2 regions of the Mesorhizobium sp. B2-4-14 genome follow, and region 1 is predicted to be linked to the other one. Evidence: riboswitches for the same ligand, from Rfam matches in the RefSeq annotation. Region 1 holds a riboswitch; the other holds the start of a gene.
The links. Region 1 has a riboswitch for thiamine pyrophosphate ahead of thiB (thiamine ABC transporter substrate binding subunit). Riboswitches for the same ligand answer to the same signal wherever they lie in the genome.

Region 1 (7,504 bases):
GGCGGCGATGGTCTTCTGGAACGAGGCCGGATCACGTTCGTAATAGGCCGGATCGGCAATATGGTTCTCCAGCCGCGAGATCGATGCGGTCACGGCCTCGATCTTCTTGGGCAACGAGTCGAGCGCGAATTTCTGTTTGAACGACAGTTTCTTCGCCGGTCCCTTTGGCGTTGCCGGCTCGCTCTTGCCCAGTGCCGACGCTTCGCCGGGCTCGGCCTTGGCCCGCGCCTTGCGGTCGTCGAGCCTGGTGCCGCCGCGCTGGGCCAGCATGTCGGAATAACCGCCGGCATATTCGACCCAGCGGCCGCCGCCGTCCGGCGCGACGATGCTGGTGACGGTGCGGTCGAGGAAGTCGCGGTCGTGGCTGACGAGGATGACGGTGCCGGCAAAACCCGCGACCAGTTCCTGCAGCAGTTCCAGCGTCTCCATGTCGAGATCGTTGGTCGGCTCATCGAGCACCAGGAGGTTCGCCGGCCGGGCCAGCACGCGCGCCAGGATCAGCCGCGCCCGCTCGCCGCCGGAAAGCTCGCGCACCGGGGTGCGCGCCTGCTCCGGCTTGAACAGGAAATCCTTCATGTAGGAGACGACATGGCGCTGTTCGCCGTTGATGACCAGGTTTTCGCCGCGGCCGTCGGTGAGATATTGCGCCAGCGTCTCCTGCGGATCGACCGCTTCGCGCTTTTGGTCGAGCGTGGCGATTTCCAGATTGGTGCCGAGCCGTACCGAGCCCGCATCCGGCGCCAATTCGCCGGTCAGCATCTTCAGAAGCGTCGTCTTGCCGGCGCCGTTCGGCCCGACAAGGCCGACGCGGTCGCCGCGCTGGATGCGGGTCGAGAATCCCTTGACCACGGTGAGATCATCAAAACTCTTCTCGATGTTTTTCGCCTCGATCACCAGCTTGCCGGATTCGGCGGCGTCGCTCGCCACCATGGTCGCAGTGCCTTCGGCGCCGCGATGGCCGCGAAAGCGCTGGCGCATGGTCTGCAACTCGCCCAGCCGGCGCATGTTGCGCTTGCGCCGCGCCGTCACGCCGTAGCGCAGCCAGTGCTCCTCGCGCACGATCTGGCGGCCGAGCTTGTGCTGCTCGCGCTCTTCCTCTTCCAGCACCAGGTCGCGCCATTCCTCGAAATAGCCAAAACCCTTGTCCAGCCTGCGGGTCTGGCCACGGTCGAGCCAGACAGTGGCGCGCGACACGCGCTCGAGAAAGCGGCGGTCGTGCGAGATGACGATGAGCGCCGAGGAGGTGCGGACGAGTTCCTCTTCCAGCCATTCGATGACCGACAGATCGAGATGGTTGGTCGGCTCATCAAGCAGTAGAATATCAGGTTCCGGCGCCATGACGCGGGCAAGGGCGGCGCGTCTGGCCTCGCCGCCGGACAGGTCGCCCGGCCGCTCCTCGCCCGACAGGCCGAGATGCTCCATCAGGTAGCTGGCGCGGTAGGGATCGTCGGCAGGCCCGAGCCCGGCCTCGACATAGGCCCGCACGGTGGCAAAACCTTCCATGTCGGGCATCTGCGGCAGATAGCGGACAGTCGCCGAAGGCTGGCGGAACACCTCGCCGTCCTGGGGCTCAATGAGGCCGGCGGCGATCTTGAGCAGCGTCGATTTACCCGATCCGTTGCGGCCGACCAGCGCGATCTTGTCGCCGGCCGAAGCGGTCAAGGCGGCGCCGTCGAGCAGCGGCGTGCCGCCGAAGGTCAGTTTTATCCCGTCGAGATTGAGAAGAGGCGGGGCCATGTCAGCTTTCGGGCAAGGGATAGGGATGGGCGAGCAGCAGCGCTCGGCCGCGGCCAAGCGCGATTTCGAGGCGGCCGTTGACCTCGTTGGAGATGGTCAGTGACGATCCGAAAGCCACTTCGACCTGGTTGAGCGGCCATTTGGCGCCGGTGACGGTCAGGCCAGCCAGTTCGGAAAAGCCAAGGATCGAAAACAGCGTGCCGTCGTCGTAGTCGAAGCCAGCCGCTCCGTTGAGCAGGGGGACGCCTTCCTGGGCCCCGCTGGTCAAAAGCACGTCGGTTCCCGCCTCGGCCAGGCGTAGGCCGAGCGCCAGATGCAGGAAGGCGTGATCGGCCCGCTTGCCGCCGAAGGCGCCCACCAGCACAAGGCGGGTTGCCCCGCGCTCGAGTGCCGCCGCGATCGCGAGTTCGCCGTCGGTCTTGTCCTTCTCCGCCGGGAAGGTTTGGCGGGTCACAGCGGCGAGGTTGGCGGGCAGATCGGCCGGAACCGAATCGAAGTCGCCTACCCACAGTTCCGGCACAACGCCCAGCATCCGTGCATGGCCGATGCCGGCGTCGGCGGCGATGACGCGCGAGCCTTCGACCTGGCGGTCGAGCCGGGGCGTGCGGATGAGATCGCCGCCAAGCAGGATGGTGAATGTGCTCATATCCCGTCGCCCTTACCAGCCCGGCACGGGAAACGGAAGGCGGCAAACTCCCACTTGCGCGGTTCGGCGGCCGGGCCTATGTGTCGAAACGCTCTAACGGGGTGCCGGCTGCGATGTTCGCGGACCGGCTGAGAGGCAGTCTCGCCAACCCGCTGAACCTGATCCGGTTTGTACCGGCGGAGGGATTAGACGTTTCGGACAGTCCGACGCCTCAATTCCTTGTCACGTGAACGAAAGGAGGCGCCGATGCGCACGCTTTTATATTCTCTTTGCACAGCCATGGTTGTGGTGCTGTCCGGCCCGGCCGTGGCCAAGGACAAGCTCACCGTCTACACCTATGAGAGCTTCACAGCCGACTGGGGTCCTGGCCCGGTGGTGAAGAAGGAATTCGAGGCCGAATGCGGCTGTGATGTCGAATTCGTTTCGGTCGCCGACGGCGTGGCCCTGCTCAACCGCGTCAAGCTCGAAGGGGCATCCACCAAGGCCGATATCGTGCTCGGCCTCGATACCAATCTCACCGCCGATGCCAAGGCTTCGGGCCTGTTCGCGCCACATGGCGCGGTGACCGGTATCAATGTGCCTGGCGGCTGGAGCGACGATACTTTTGTCCCGTTCGACTACGGCTATTTCGCTGTCGTCTATGACACGCAGAAGCTCAAGACGCCGCCCAAGAGCCTGAAGGAGCTGGTCGAAGGCAGCGCCGACGACAAGATCGTCATCCAGGATCCGCGCACCTCGACGCCCGGGCTCGGCCTGCTGTTGTGGGTGAAGTCGGTCTATGGCGACAAGGCGCCGGAAGCCTGGGCCAAGCTCAAGACGAAGGTGTTGACCGTGACGCCGGGCTGGAGCGAAGCCTATGGCCTGTTCACCAAGGGTGAGGCGCCAATGGTGCTGTCCTACACCACCTCGCCGGCCTACCACATGGTCGCAGAGAAGACCGAGCGCTACCAGGCGGCCTCATTCGATGAGGGTGAATATCTCCAGATCGAGGTAGCCGGCATCACCACGACCGGAGCCAAGAACCCGCTGGCGGAAAAGTTCATGGCCTTCATGATCGGGCCGAAGTTCCAGGACGCCATCCCCGAGACCAACTGGATGTTCCCGGCCGGCAAGACCGACAAGCCGCTCAACCCGGCCTTCGACAAGCTGGTCAAGCCGACCAAGACCTTGCTGTTCAGCCCCGAGGAGGTCGCCGCCAACCGCAAGGCCTGGGTGGATGAATGGCTGGCGGTGGTGAGCAAGTAGTTTGAGACAAACTGATCGAAGATAACCGCTCTACGGTGCCCCCCTCTGTCCTGCCGGACAGAAGGGGGGCGCGAAGGATCGCAATTCTCTGTAAGTGTCGCGATGTAAGTGTCGCGATCCTAAAACTGACGGCCCAGCATGCAACGCGCGTCTTCTGATCCCCGCGTCACCGCCGGCGTCATCGCGCTTATGGCAATCGCCCTTTTGATCGGTGGCGCGTTTGCCGGCCTGCTCGTCGAAGGCGCCGGTGACCTTTCGGGCGCCTGGGCAGCCTTCGATCCCTATCTGCTGCGCGTCGTGCGCTTCACGCTGTGGCAGGCAGGCCTCTCGACGCTTCTTTCGGTCCTCCCGGCATTGTTCGTGGCGCGGGCGCTGTCGCGGCATCCGCGCTTTTTCGGCCGCGCCTTCATCCTGCAGCTCTTCGCCGTGCCGCTGGCGCTTCCGGCGATCGTCGCGGCACTCGGCATCCTGGCGCTCTACGGCCGCGCCGGCTATTTCGCCGGTCTATTCAGCGCGGTCGGCGGCCAGGGCTGGCCGGGCATCTACGGGCTCTCAGGCATTCTGGTCGCCCATGTCTTCTTCAACCTGCCGCTCGGCGTGCGGCTGTTCCTCGAAGCGCTGCAGACCATACAGGCCGACCAATGGCGGCTGGCGAACCAGCTCGGCATGGGCGCGGGGCCGGCATTCCGGCTGATCGAATGGCCGACGCTGCGCGCCGCCTTGCCCGGCGTCGCCGGGCTGGTCTTCATGCTCTGCATCACATCCTTCACCATCGTGCTGACGCTTGGCGGCGGACCGGCGGCGACGACGCTGGAGGTCGGCATCTACCAGGCATTGCGCTTCGATTTCGATCCCGCGCGAGCCGTTGCACTGACATTGCTGCAGATCGGCTTGACCTTCATCATCGTGCTGGCGCTGACGCGGCTCGGCGCCAATGTCGTCGGCGACACCAACCTGCCGGTCGCGCCGCGCCGCTATGTCTCGGTCAAGGCCACCGAGGCGTGGCTGAATGGAGCGTTCATCGCGCTGGCGCTGCTGTTCGTTGTCGGGCCCATGGCGGCCACCGTGGTCGCCGGACTTGGCGCCGATCTCGGCCAGCTGGCCGGCGAGGCCACTGTCCGGCAGGCGACACTGACCAGTGCTGCGCTGGCCTTCCTGTCGGCCCTGCTTTCGGTGATGCTGTCGCTGGCCCTGACCATGGCGCGCCGGGCGCTGGCGCTGGATCGCCGCGCCGGACCAAGAACAGTGCTCGAATATGCCACGGATACCGGCGCGGGGTTTGTCCTGGTCGTGCCGCCGATCGTCATCGGCGCCGGCTGGTTCCTGCTGCTGCGCCATGCCGGCGATGTCTTCGCCATCGCTCCGGTCATGGTCGTCACCGTCAATGCGGTTATGGCGATGCCTTTCGCGCTGCGCGCCGTCCGCCCCGCCTATGATGCGGGGAGCGAACGCCACGAACGGCTCTGCGCGCAACTTGGGATTTTCGGCTGGACCAGGCTGCGGCTGATCGACTGGCCATCGCTGCGGCGTCCGCTCGCCACCGCCTTTGCCTTCGCCATGGCGCTGTCGCTCGGCGATCTCGGGGTCATCGCGCTGTTCGGCAGTGATTCCGTGCAGACCTTGCCCTACCTTCTCCTGGCGCGCATGGGCAGCTATCGTACCGAGGATGCCGCCGGCCTAGCGCTGCTGCTCGGCCTCGTCTGCCTGGCTCTGGTCATGGCGGCCCACTGGATGGGCAGGGAGAAGAACCGGGATGCCTGACGGGGCGGCCAGCAGGCTTGAAAGAGGCGCTTCGGTGCGGCTGGACAAGGTATCGTTCAGTTATGGCGAAGCGCCGCTCGTTTTCGATGTTGATTTCGCCGCGACAAAGATCATCGCCATCATGGGACCGAGCGGCTCGGGGAAGTCGACGTTGCTCAACCTGGTCGCCGGGTTCGAGACACCCCGGTCCGGCCGGGTGCTGATCGGTGGGACGGATGTCAGCGCCCAGCCACCCTCGGCGCGGCCGGTGTCGATGGTGTTCCAGGAGAACAATCTGTTTGCCCATCTTTCCGTCGAGCAGAATGTCGGGCTCGGCCGCTCGCCGTCGCTGCGGCTGACCGAGGCCGACCGCACTGATATCGCGGAGGCGCTTCTGCGCACCGGTCTTGCCGGCAAGGAGAAGCGGTTGCCGCGCGAACTTTCCGGTGGCGAACGGCAGCGCGTTGCCCTGGCGCGCGTGCTGGTGCGCGACCGCCCAGTGCTGTTGCTCGATGAACCGTTCGCTTCGCTCGGGCCGGCCTTGCGCGACGACATGCTCGACCTGGTTGCCGGGGTTCATGCCGAACGTGGGATGACGGTGCTGTTCGTGACGCACCAGCCGCAGGATGCCCGGCGCATCGGCCAGAATGTGGTGTTTCTGGACAATGGCGCTGTTGCGGCGACCGGCAAGGCGGACGATTTCTTTGCCGGGGCTGGTCCGGAGGCATTCCGACGCTACATCGGTTCAGGTGCTGGGGATGCCGTATCACGAGATATTGCCCGGAAGCGGACATAATTTACGGTCAAACCAGCTCAGGGCGATGGGGCGCTTGCTTGCCATGGTCAAAGTAGTGTGGCTAGGTCCGCCCTACTGGTCCGGCACACGCCGTGATTTGCCTACACCATCCGCCGCGCGCCTCGAGGGACGCGTGACGGATGGTGTAGCAGTTTGTTTTTTGCGCATGACACGTTCCGAAGATCGCCTCCGATTTTCGTGGTCATGCGCCGGGACCTGAAAGGAAGCCGTTCTGGCGATCGGCGTTGACAGACCAAGAAGGAATCCGCTGGTGCGCTTTCTGGCGCTGGCCGGCTTTGCCGTGGCCTTGGCAAGCTGCCAGATGTTCACGCCTCCGGAAGTCCAGGAATCCGGCTTCCAACCATCCGACAAGCCGATCACGGTCGACAATGTCGCCGCCAACAACAAGCTTGCCGAACTGGCCAAGGCACAGCATCCGCGCATCCTAGCGACCTATGGCGGCGAATATTCCGATCCCAAACTCGAGCGCATGGTCGCCAAGGTCGTCGGCAATCTGACCGTGGTGTCGGCGAACCCGACCCAGACCTATCGCATCACCATCCTCAATTCGCCCAATGTCAACGCCTTCGCGTTGCCGGGCGGCTATCTCTACGTCACACGCGGCCTGCTGGCGCTGGCTAATGATTCGTCCGAGCTCGCCGCTGTCATCGCCCATGAGATGGGCCACGTCACAGCCAATCACGGCTTGCAACGCCAGCAGCTGGAGGCCGAGGAAGGCTTGGCGACAAAGGTGGTCTCGGATGTGCTTGGCGACAGCCCGACCGCCAAGGCGGCACTCATCCGTGGCAAGCTCCGGCTGGCGCAGTTCTCGCGCAACCAGGAGTTGGAAGCAGACGCCATCGGCATCAAGTCGATCGGCGAGGCCGGCTATGACCCTTACGCCGCCGGCCGATTCCTGCAGTCGATGTCGGCCTACACCGATTTCCGTTCGATCAGCGGTGCCACCGACGCCAGTCTGGATTTCCTGGCCACGCATCCCAACACGCCGCAGCGCATCGACCTGGCGCAGCGCCACGCCCGCCAGTTCGGCGCGCCGGGTGTGGGCACGCGCGACCGCGATTCCTTCCTCGCCGGCATAGACGGCCTGCTCTATGGCGACACGCCGGAGGAAGGCTATGTGCGGGGCGAGACCTTCCTGCATCCGGGCCTCGGCGTGTCGTTCACGGTGCCGGATGGCTTCATTATTGACAATTCGGCGGCGGCGGTGACGGCGACCGGACCAGGCGACATAGCGATCCGCTTCGATGGCGTTTCGATCGACAAGAACCGCTCCTTGACCGACTACATCAGAAGCGGCTGGGTGGCTGGCCTTGACGACA
Region 2 (7,504 bases), on a different contig from region 1:
CGCATACATCTATCGGGCCGTCGCCCGGGACGACAAGCAGGATTACGATCGGTCGATCGCCGATTACAGCGAGGCGATTGCGCTCGATAACAAGCAGGCTTCGGCATACTTCAGATCTCTACGAGACGGTGGCGAGGTCGCCCCAGCCGATGACCACCGCCGACGTCGATGCCGAGATCCGGAAGCAGGGCCTCCAGATATTCAAGGCGATCGCCCGGGAATTTCCGGACGATTACGATGCGATGCTGCGCAAGATCACTGCCGCGGCCCAGACCGGAAGTGGAACAGAAGTGCGCAATGTCAGCAGACAGGCGGTCGCCGATCCGAGGCAAAGATATACACCGCTCCTGACTTCAGCGCCGGACAGCGAGGTCTCGCAAGCGCTTTCCGCGCAGCTCGACATGCTCAATCATGTCATGGCACGAGAAACGCCTGCCACGTGCAACAATTACCTGCGCAATGGGCCGGACGCGATCAGCGCGCCCGGCCACGATTTCCTGGCTCACCCGGACAAGATTGGTGCCACGCTGTTCAACGCCTTCGGCGCAGCCAAAAAGAAGCGGTTTGCCGGCGGCCATGCCCAGCGATCAGGACTGGTCGCTGGTCGCCGACGCCTTCATCAGAAGCGGCGGCACGCCGGTCGAGATGGACGCCATCGCGAACGTAGACCAGGACTTTGAGGGTCTCTGCCCCGCCGTCGCGAAGTTCTACGCCGCCGCCCTGTCGCTGCAAGGCGAGCCTGGGTGGCACATCAAAACCGCCCTGCTCTACGCCATCGCGAAGAATTAGGCGCGGCGGCTGACGTGTCTTGACCGGACGCCGCGTTCCTTCGCTCAGGCGCCTACAAACTCGTTGGTGAAATACCCCTCGAAATCCGGCTTTTGCTTCAGCGCCTTGCCATTGCCATCGAGCAGTATTCCCGACGAGAACAAATACCCGCCCATCGCCTCGACCTTGGCCTTGTCGATGGTGCCGATAGCGCCGGCGGCACTCTTCAGGAAATGACCGTCGTTCAGCGCCTTCAGCGAGGCTTGGATCAAAGCCGGATTGGTGAGCGTATCCTTGTTCGCGGTAATCAAGAGGTCGCCGGCCTCTTGCGGCTGGTCGACGGCGAACTCGTAGCCGCGCCGTGTCGCCTGCACGAAGGCGGCGGCCGCCTTTGGATTAGCCGACAGGAACGCATTGCTGGAAGCGATGAAGGTGGTGTGCTCGTCCGGCACGCCGTAGTCGGCGTAGCGGAAGCTGCGCTGCTTCAGGCCCTTGAGCCCGGCCTCCACGCCTTCCCAGGTCGAGACTTCCAGCGTGAAATCCACGGCGCTGCTCGCCAGCGCATCATAAGCCGAGGTACCGAGCGTCACTGTCTTGAAATCGCCCTTGCCGCCGTCGTGGCGGATGATGGTCGAGATCAGCGCGTTCTCCCAGGCGCTGCCGAAACCGCCATAGGTCAGGCCGTCAAGATCCTTCGGGCTCTTGATAGCGGCGCGGTCGGCGTTGAAGACGACGCGGCCGGTCTCCGACTGGACGACGGCATAGACCGCCTTGAGATCCGCGCCCGCGCTCTTCTGCGTGAACAGGCCGAGCGCGCCGGAAATGCCGAAATCAGCGACGCGGTTGGCGACCAGCGTGCCCGAGCCGGTATCGCCATAGGGCAGGATTTCGACATCGAGCCTGGCATCGCGGTAGAAATCCTTGTCGCGAGCGACGAACAGACCGATGTGGTTGGTGTTGACAGTCCAGTCGAGCGCGACGGTGATTTTTTGCGCTTCCGCCCTGGCGCGTGCGGCCCCGGCGAGCGAAGCCAGCGGCAGGCCGGCGGCCAAAGCCAGGAGCAGCGCCTGGCGGCGGTTGAGTTCAGTCATTTTTCTCTCCATCAAACAATCGGGCCATCAAACGATCGGGAATTCGGTTCGGCCTGCCCCCAGCAGCGTGTCGAGGATGCTGGCCTCGATTGCCGCCGCCTCGCGGGCGAGCGCTGCACTTTCGGTGCGCGGGCGCGGTAGCGGCACGGCCACTTCGGCAACGACACGCGCAGGCCGCTCCGACAGCACATAGATGCGGTCGGACAGAAGCACCGCCTCGCGCACGTCATGGGTGATGAGCAGCGCCGTCCAGCGATGGCTCGCCCACATCTTCTCCAGCCAGCGCTGCATGGCCGTGCGGGTGAGCGCGTCGAGCGCGCCGAAAGGCTCGTCGAGCAGAAGCATGTCGCGCTGCTGCACCACGGTGCGCAGCAAGGCGGCGCGCTGGCGCATGCCGCCGGACAGTTCGGCCGGCCAGGCGCGCTCGAAGCCGGCAAGGCCGAACTCGGCGAACAGCGGCGCGACCCGCTCGCGCGCGGCGCGGCGCCTCACGCCCTGCACCTCCAGTCCAAGCGCGGCGTTGTCGATGACGCGCCGCCATGGCATCAGCGCGTCGCGCTGCGGCATGAAAGCGAAATGGCGGCCGTGATCGTCCAGCGGCGCGCCGTCGAAGCGCATCTCGCCCTCGCCCGCAATCGCACCGGTCAGCAACTGGAGGAGCGTCGACTTGCCGGCGCCGGACGGCCCGAGGATAGAGACGAACTCGCCATCGTCCACGGTCATCGAGATGCCGGAGAGCACCTCGAGCGCGCCGAAGTTCTTGCGCACGTCGCGGAGTTCCAGCCGGGTCATGACCGGTCCTCCTCGGCCGGCTCCGGCTTTGCATCGCGCCCAGCCCTTTCCCACGGCATGGCAAGGCGCTGGACGAGCACCGTCAGTCCGAACAAGGCAAGCGTCAGCGCCGAGCTGACGGCGACCGCGGCGAGCACCAGGTCGGGCCGGAAATTGTTCTTGGCGCTCAGCATGTAGATGCCCAGCCCCTTCGCCGCGCCGGCATATTCGGCGAAGATCGCGCCGACCACGGCATAGGTGATGGAAATGCGGAGGCCGGCAAAGAAATAGGGCAGCGCCGAAGGCAGACGAGCCAGCCAGAAAATGCGCCAGCGCCCCGCCCCCATGGCGGCGAGCATCTGGGCAATCTCTTTGCTGGTCGACGCATAACCTTCGACCAGCGCCACCATCATCGGGAAGAAGGTGACCAGCGCGACGAGCAGGATCTTTGGCAGCAGCCCGAAGCCGAACCACAGCACCACCAGTGGCGCGATCGCCACCAGCGGCAAGGTCTGGCTGGCGATCAGGATCGGGAACAGCGCGCGGCGCAGCCTCGGCAGGAAATCGACCACCGTTGAAAGCACGAAGGCGGCGGCGAGCGAGCAGGCAAAGCCGGCCAGCGTGGCGCCGATGGTGGGCAGCGTGTTGTCGGCCAGCGCTGCGCGGTTCTCCCACGCCTGCGCCAGCACGCGCGACGGCGCCGGCAGCACGGTGGGCGCGATGCCGCCGAAGCGGGCGTAGAGCTCCCAGGCGGCAAGCAGCAGGGCGAAAGCGAGGGCCGCGGGGGCTGCTCTGGCGAAGGCGGCGGTCACCGCCGCCTTCGCCAATCACCAACGGCTTCGCTGCTCCCTGTGGACGCCTGGGCGTAGGGGCACCTTTCCCAGGCGGATCAAACGAACCAACCACGACAATATCCTCGACGGCGGCCAAGCGCCGCTCAAACCGCGGTCGGGCTGTTGGCCGAAATGGTGATGTCGAGGGTCACGTGGCCGGCGCCCGGGCCGAAGCGGCAGAAAGCTTCGTTGAGCGTGGCGAAGATCGCGCCGGCATCGCCGCGCAGCTTGGTGCAGAAATGCTTGGAGCGCTCGAAGACGCCCGACTGCTTCAGGAAGTCGATGCAGCCATAGATCTCGTCCATGTGGTCGCCGGTGCCCATCACATAGAGCGAGAATTGCGCGGCCGCCGGCTGGTCGGTCGAAGGTGTCGACTGCACGGCACGGATTCCGGCCAGCTTGCGCTCGCCGAGCGGGATTGCCGGGCCGCCGATCTCGTCGGAGCGGCAGATCGGATCGTCCGGCTCGCCCGGGCAGCCGCGCGAGACGGCGGCCGACAGCACGCAATGCTTGCCGCTTCTCGCCGCCGCCACGAACAGATCGCGCATGGCCGGAAACAGCACTTCGGGCGGCCCGACCAGCAGTGTCGTGATGTCGTCGGTCTCGATCCGCAACCTATCCCGGTAGGGATCGAGCGCACCGAGCGCGCGCAGGATGACGCCGACGAAATCGTCGGCCATGGGATATAGGGAAATCTGTGCGCCTGAAAACATCGCCCGCCTCGCTCCGCTGGTATTACCCAGATCAGCTTCTAGGGTCTGTGGGCTTGCCGCCCCCGTCTCAGCCCCGACCGTACGGAGCACCCCTGTGGATGAGCGCGTTAAAGCACCATTCGATCGATTGGGGAAGCGGTTTTTTTCGGCGAGCTGCGCCACAGGCGTTGCGCCAGAGCAGTGGCAGTGGGCTGCGCCGGCGCGAAATTTTCCGGGAACCTTCACCAGGTCGAGAGGTTGTTTCGCCAGTCGCTACGCGACGAGTTCACGGAAAATGGAGACCAGCCATGTTCATGAAAATCCTCGCAGCTTCGGCGCTCACTGTCACTCTTGCCAGTTCCGCGATGGCGCAAAGCAATAGCGCGAGCGGCACCGATGGCTCTGGCGGCAGCGGCAAGTCGGTCACTGTAGAACCGAGCACGCCAGCTTCGCCTGATACGCTCGATCCGGCAATGACCAACAGCACGACCATCACGCCGGGCGACATGAATTCCAATGCGGACCGGAATTGCCCGACCAACCCGCAAGGTGCGCAGTCCGATGCCAGTGGCAACGCCACGGCGCCGACCTTGAACGACAAGAACTGCGGCAAATAAGTCATTGCCCAAACAGAGAAAGCCGCCGGGTGGATGCCTGGCGGCTTTCTCTGTTTCGATATCGTTCCCAACGCTCCCGAAAGGGATTCGCGGCGGATCAGGGATATCGCCTGTTATCAACCGAGGCGTCCGTTTGGACCCAAGGTTCCATGCTTTGAGCCGAGACGTCAGGACGCCGCCTTTTCGCGAACCGGCAGCTTCCAGCCGGGCCTGACGAAATGGCAGGTATAGCCGTTGGGATACTTCTCCAGATAATCCTGATGCTCGGGTTCGGCCTCCCAGAAGTCACCGGCCGGCGCGACTTCGGTGACGACCTTGCCAGGCCATAGACCGGAAGCATCGACGTCGGCGATGGTGTCTTCAGCGACGCGCATCTGCTCGTCGCTGGTATAGTAGATCGCCGAACGGTAGCTCATCCCGACATCGTTGCCCTGCCGGTTGCGCGTCGTCGGATCGTGGATCTGGAAGAAGAATTCCAGCAAGGTGCGGTAGCTGATCCTGGCCGGATCGAAATCGATCTCGATCGCCTCGGCGTGGGTACCATGATTGCGATAGGTGGCATTCGGCACATCGCCGCCGCTGTAGCCAACCCGGGTGGAAAGGACACCCGGAAAGCGCCGGATCAGATCCTGCATGCCCCAGAAGCAGCCCCCGGCAAGTACCGCTCGTTCGCTCGAAGTCGCCATGTTTCGTCTCCCAAAAAGCAATTCCGGCTGTTTGACGGTTTCCCGTCAGGAATTGCGCAAAGAAAATTGAGTTGCCCCATAAATGGGCATTGCCGCCCGTTTCGTCCAGTCGCCTGGGAATGAGCGGCGGCCTCGGCCAGTGGCAACCGGACGACAGGCTTCAGCCGCGCGGATACCACGTGCCGGGCGGAATGACAGCAAAGTTGATGGCTATTGGCGGTGCCCCGCGCGACCAGTTGAAAAGAACGGTCTTGACCGGGATGTTGCCCAGCCATGCCCGCAGCGGCAACGGTACGCCGCGACCAGACCAGACCATCAGCATGCCGTGGTCATGCAGCCGCTGGCTTGTGATCCAGGGCGCGAACTTCATATTCAGGTCGGTGAAGATCGACGGCTTGTCATACGCATTGAGGCCGGCCAGCATGGCCAGGTTGGTATCGCCGCCGACAATGTCGAGCCGGCCAGGTGCCGCTGCGTGCCAGATCGCTTCCGCCTCGTCAGAGATGGGCTGCGCCGGCCAGCAGACAGCATCCATGCGCCCCCTTATGTTGCAATTCGTCCAGCGAATGGCCGCATATGCGCCTGACATGGTGAGGATGCAGATGAAGGCGCAGATCGCCAGCCTTCGCATCTCGACGGCGCCAAGCCGATGGCCAAGGAAAGCGAGCACCACGACGCCAATGAGATTGTACATCGGCGCCCCCCAGGACTCGCCGGTGCCGGTGAACAACGAGGCGACCATGATCAGCATCGCCGGCCCGAGCCCCATCCACACGAGATAGGCGAGCTTGCCGCGCTCGATGGGCTCCTGTGGAGCTGGCGTGCGCCGCAGCAGCCCCGATATGGCCAGCACCAGGAGGAAGCCTGAGAGCCCGGCCAGTTGGACACCGATATAGTAGAGGCGGGCACGGTGTTCGGTCACCCACGCGTCGCGGTAGGCGAAATAGGTCAGCGGCAAGAAATCGATGCGATAGAGCTCAATGGCCAGCGGCGCGGCCACGGCGAGAAAAACGGCAAGACCAAGCCATGGCCAAGGCGTGGCCAACCGGCTGCGCGCACGTGCGTCGCACAGCAGCCAGAGTGCACCGAAGGCAAGCAGCAGGCCGGTGGAGAACTTGGCATAAAGCCCGACGCCCGACACCAGTCCGAGCGCCAGCCACCAGCCCGGCCCGCCGCCGCGGCCGGCGCGCCAGAGCAGCCAGCAGATAGCCGCCCAGAACGGCATCTGCGCGTAGTCATGATTGAATTGCGGGGTTGGCCAGCCGAAGAAATAGACCGACGGCAGCAGCAAGACGGCAGCCAGCGCACGGTTGCGCCCCAGCATGTCGCGGGCCAGCAGATAGACCAGGACGAAAGTCGTGGAGATCGTCAGCTGAGCAAGCAGATATTGCGGCCAGCGGAACGATCCGGTCAGAAGATGGCTGGTCTCGAGCAGCCAGGCGGGAAGCTGCGGATGCTTGTAGGTCAAAAGCACCCATTCGCGGCCCCACATGAAGCCTTCCACGATGTCGCCAGGCGGCGCGGGATTGACCAGCGATGGCACCACCGTCCAGCACAGGATCTGCGCCAGGCACAAAAGCGCCAGCAAATACCAGGGGTGACGAAGCAGGCCACGCCAGACCGATGACGAGTCCAGGCCCGTGCCGGGCAGTCCTGCCGGCACCCAACGATCCATGGAGTCATCTATTCCCACCATGCGGCGCTTAAACCACATCGCCCAGTTTGCCGAACAGCCCTAACATCAAAGCTTACAAAAAAGTATACCTGCGTGCCATTGCGACACCAAGATTGAGCAGGAATTTCGGCGTAACACCGCCTCCCCGAGCAAACAGCCCACACATCCGATCCCCTCCGAACTTCCTGGACACTCGATGCGTCACCAGCATGCCGTCATCCACCATCGCGCGCTCGACTTCTGGCTGGCGCGTGCCGCGGTGCTTGTCATCATCTGCCTGCAGCTTCTGGTCATCAACGATCTTTCCTTCGGCTCGCGCTGGCTGGCGCCGGTCCTGGAAGCTGCCCTGCTGGTGCCCCTGTCGGTGGCTA

Region 2: it holds a riboswitch for thiamine pyrophosphate, as region 1 does, so the genes downstream of both, FJ938_RS15385 (YkoF family thiamine/hydroxymethylpyrimidine-binding protein) here and thiB (thiamine ABC transporter substrate binding subunit) in region 1, are expected to answer to the same signal.

The regions. Positions count from the first base shown of each region.
Region 1 is NZ_VFVA01000014.1:93,361-100,864, forward strand. It holds gene FJ938_RS14875 (ABC-F family ATP-binding cassette domain-containing protein) at 1-1,737, opposite strand, end outside; gene FJ938_RS14880 (thiamine diphosphokinase) at 1,739-2,383, opposite strand; TPP riboswitch at 2,471-2,585, shown strand; gene thiB (thiamine ABC transporter substrate binding subunit) at 2,630-3,628, shown strand; gene thiP (thiamine/thiamine pyrophosphate ABC transporter permease) at 3,767-5,389, shown strand; gene thiQ (thiamine ABC transporter ATP-binding protein) at 5,382-6,164, shown strand; gene FJ938_RS14900 (M48 family metalloprotease) at 6,487-7,504, shown strand, end outside.
Region 2 is NZ_VFVA01000015.1:56,569-64,072, reverse strand. It holds gene FJ938_RS15405 (hypothetical protein) at 150-680, shown strand; gene FJ938_RS15400 (ABC transporter substrate-binding protein) at 834-1,859, opposite strand; gene FJ938_RS15395 (ABC transporter ATP-binding protein) at 1,887-2,651, opposite strand; gene FJ938_RS15390 (ABC transporter permease) at 2,648-3,442, opposite strand; gene FJ938_RS15385 (YkoF family thiamine/hydroxymethylpyrimidine-binding protein) at 3,568-4,176, opposite strand; TPP riboswitch at 4,167-4,280, opposite strand; gene FJ938_RS15380 (hypothetical protein) at 4,464-4,772, shown strand; gene msrA (peptide-methionine (S)-S-oxide reductase MsrA) at 4,940-5,458, opposite strand; gene FJ938_RS15370 (glycosyltransferase family 39 protein) at 5,619-7,133, opposite strand; gene FJ938_RS15365 (hypothetical protein) at 7,330-7,504, shown strand, end outside.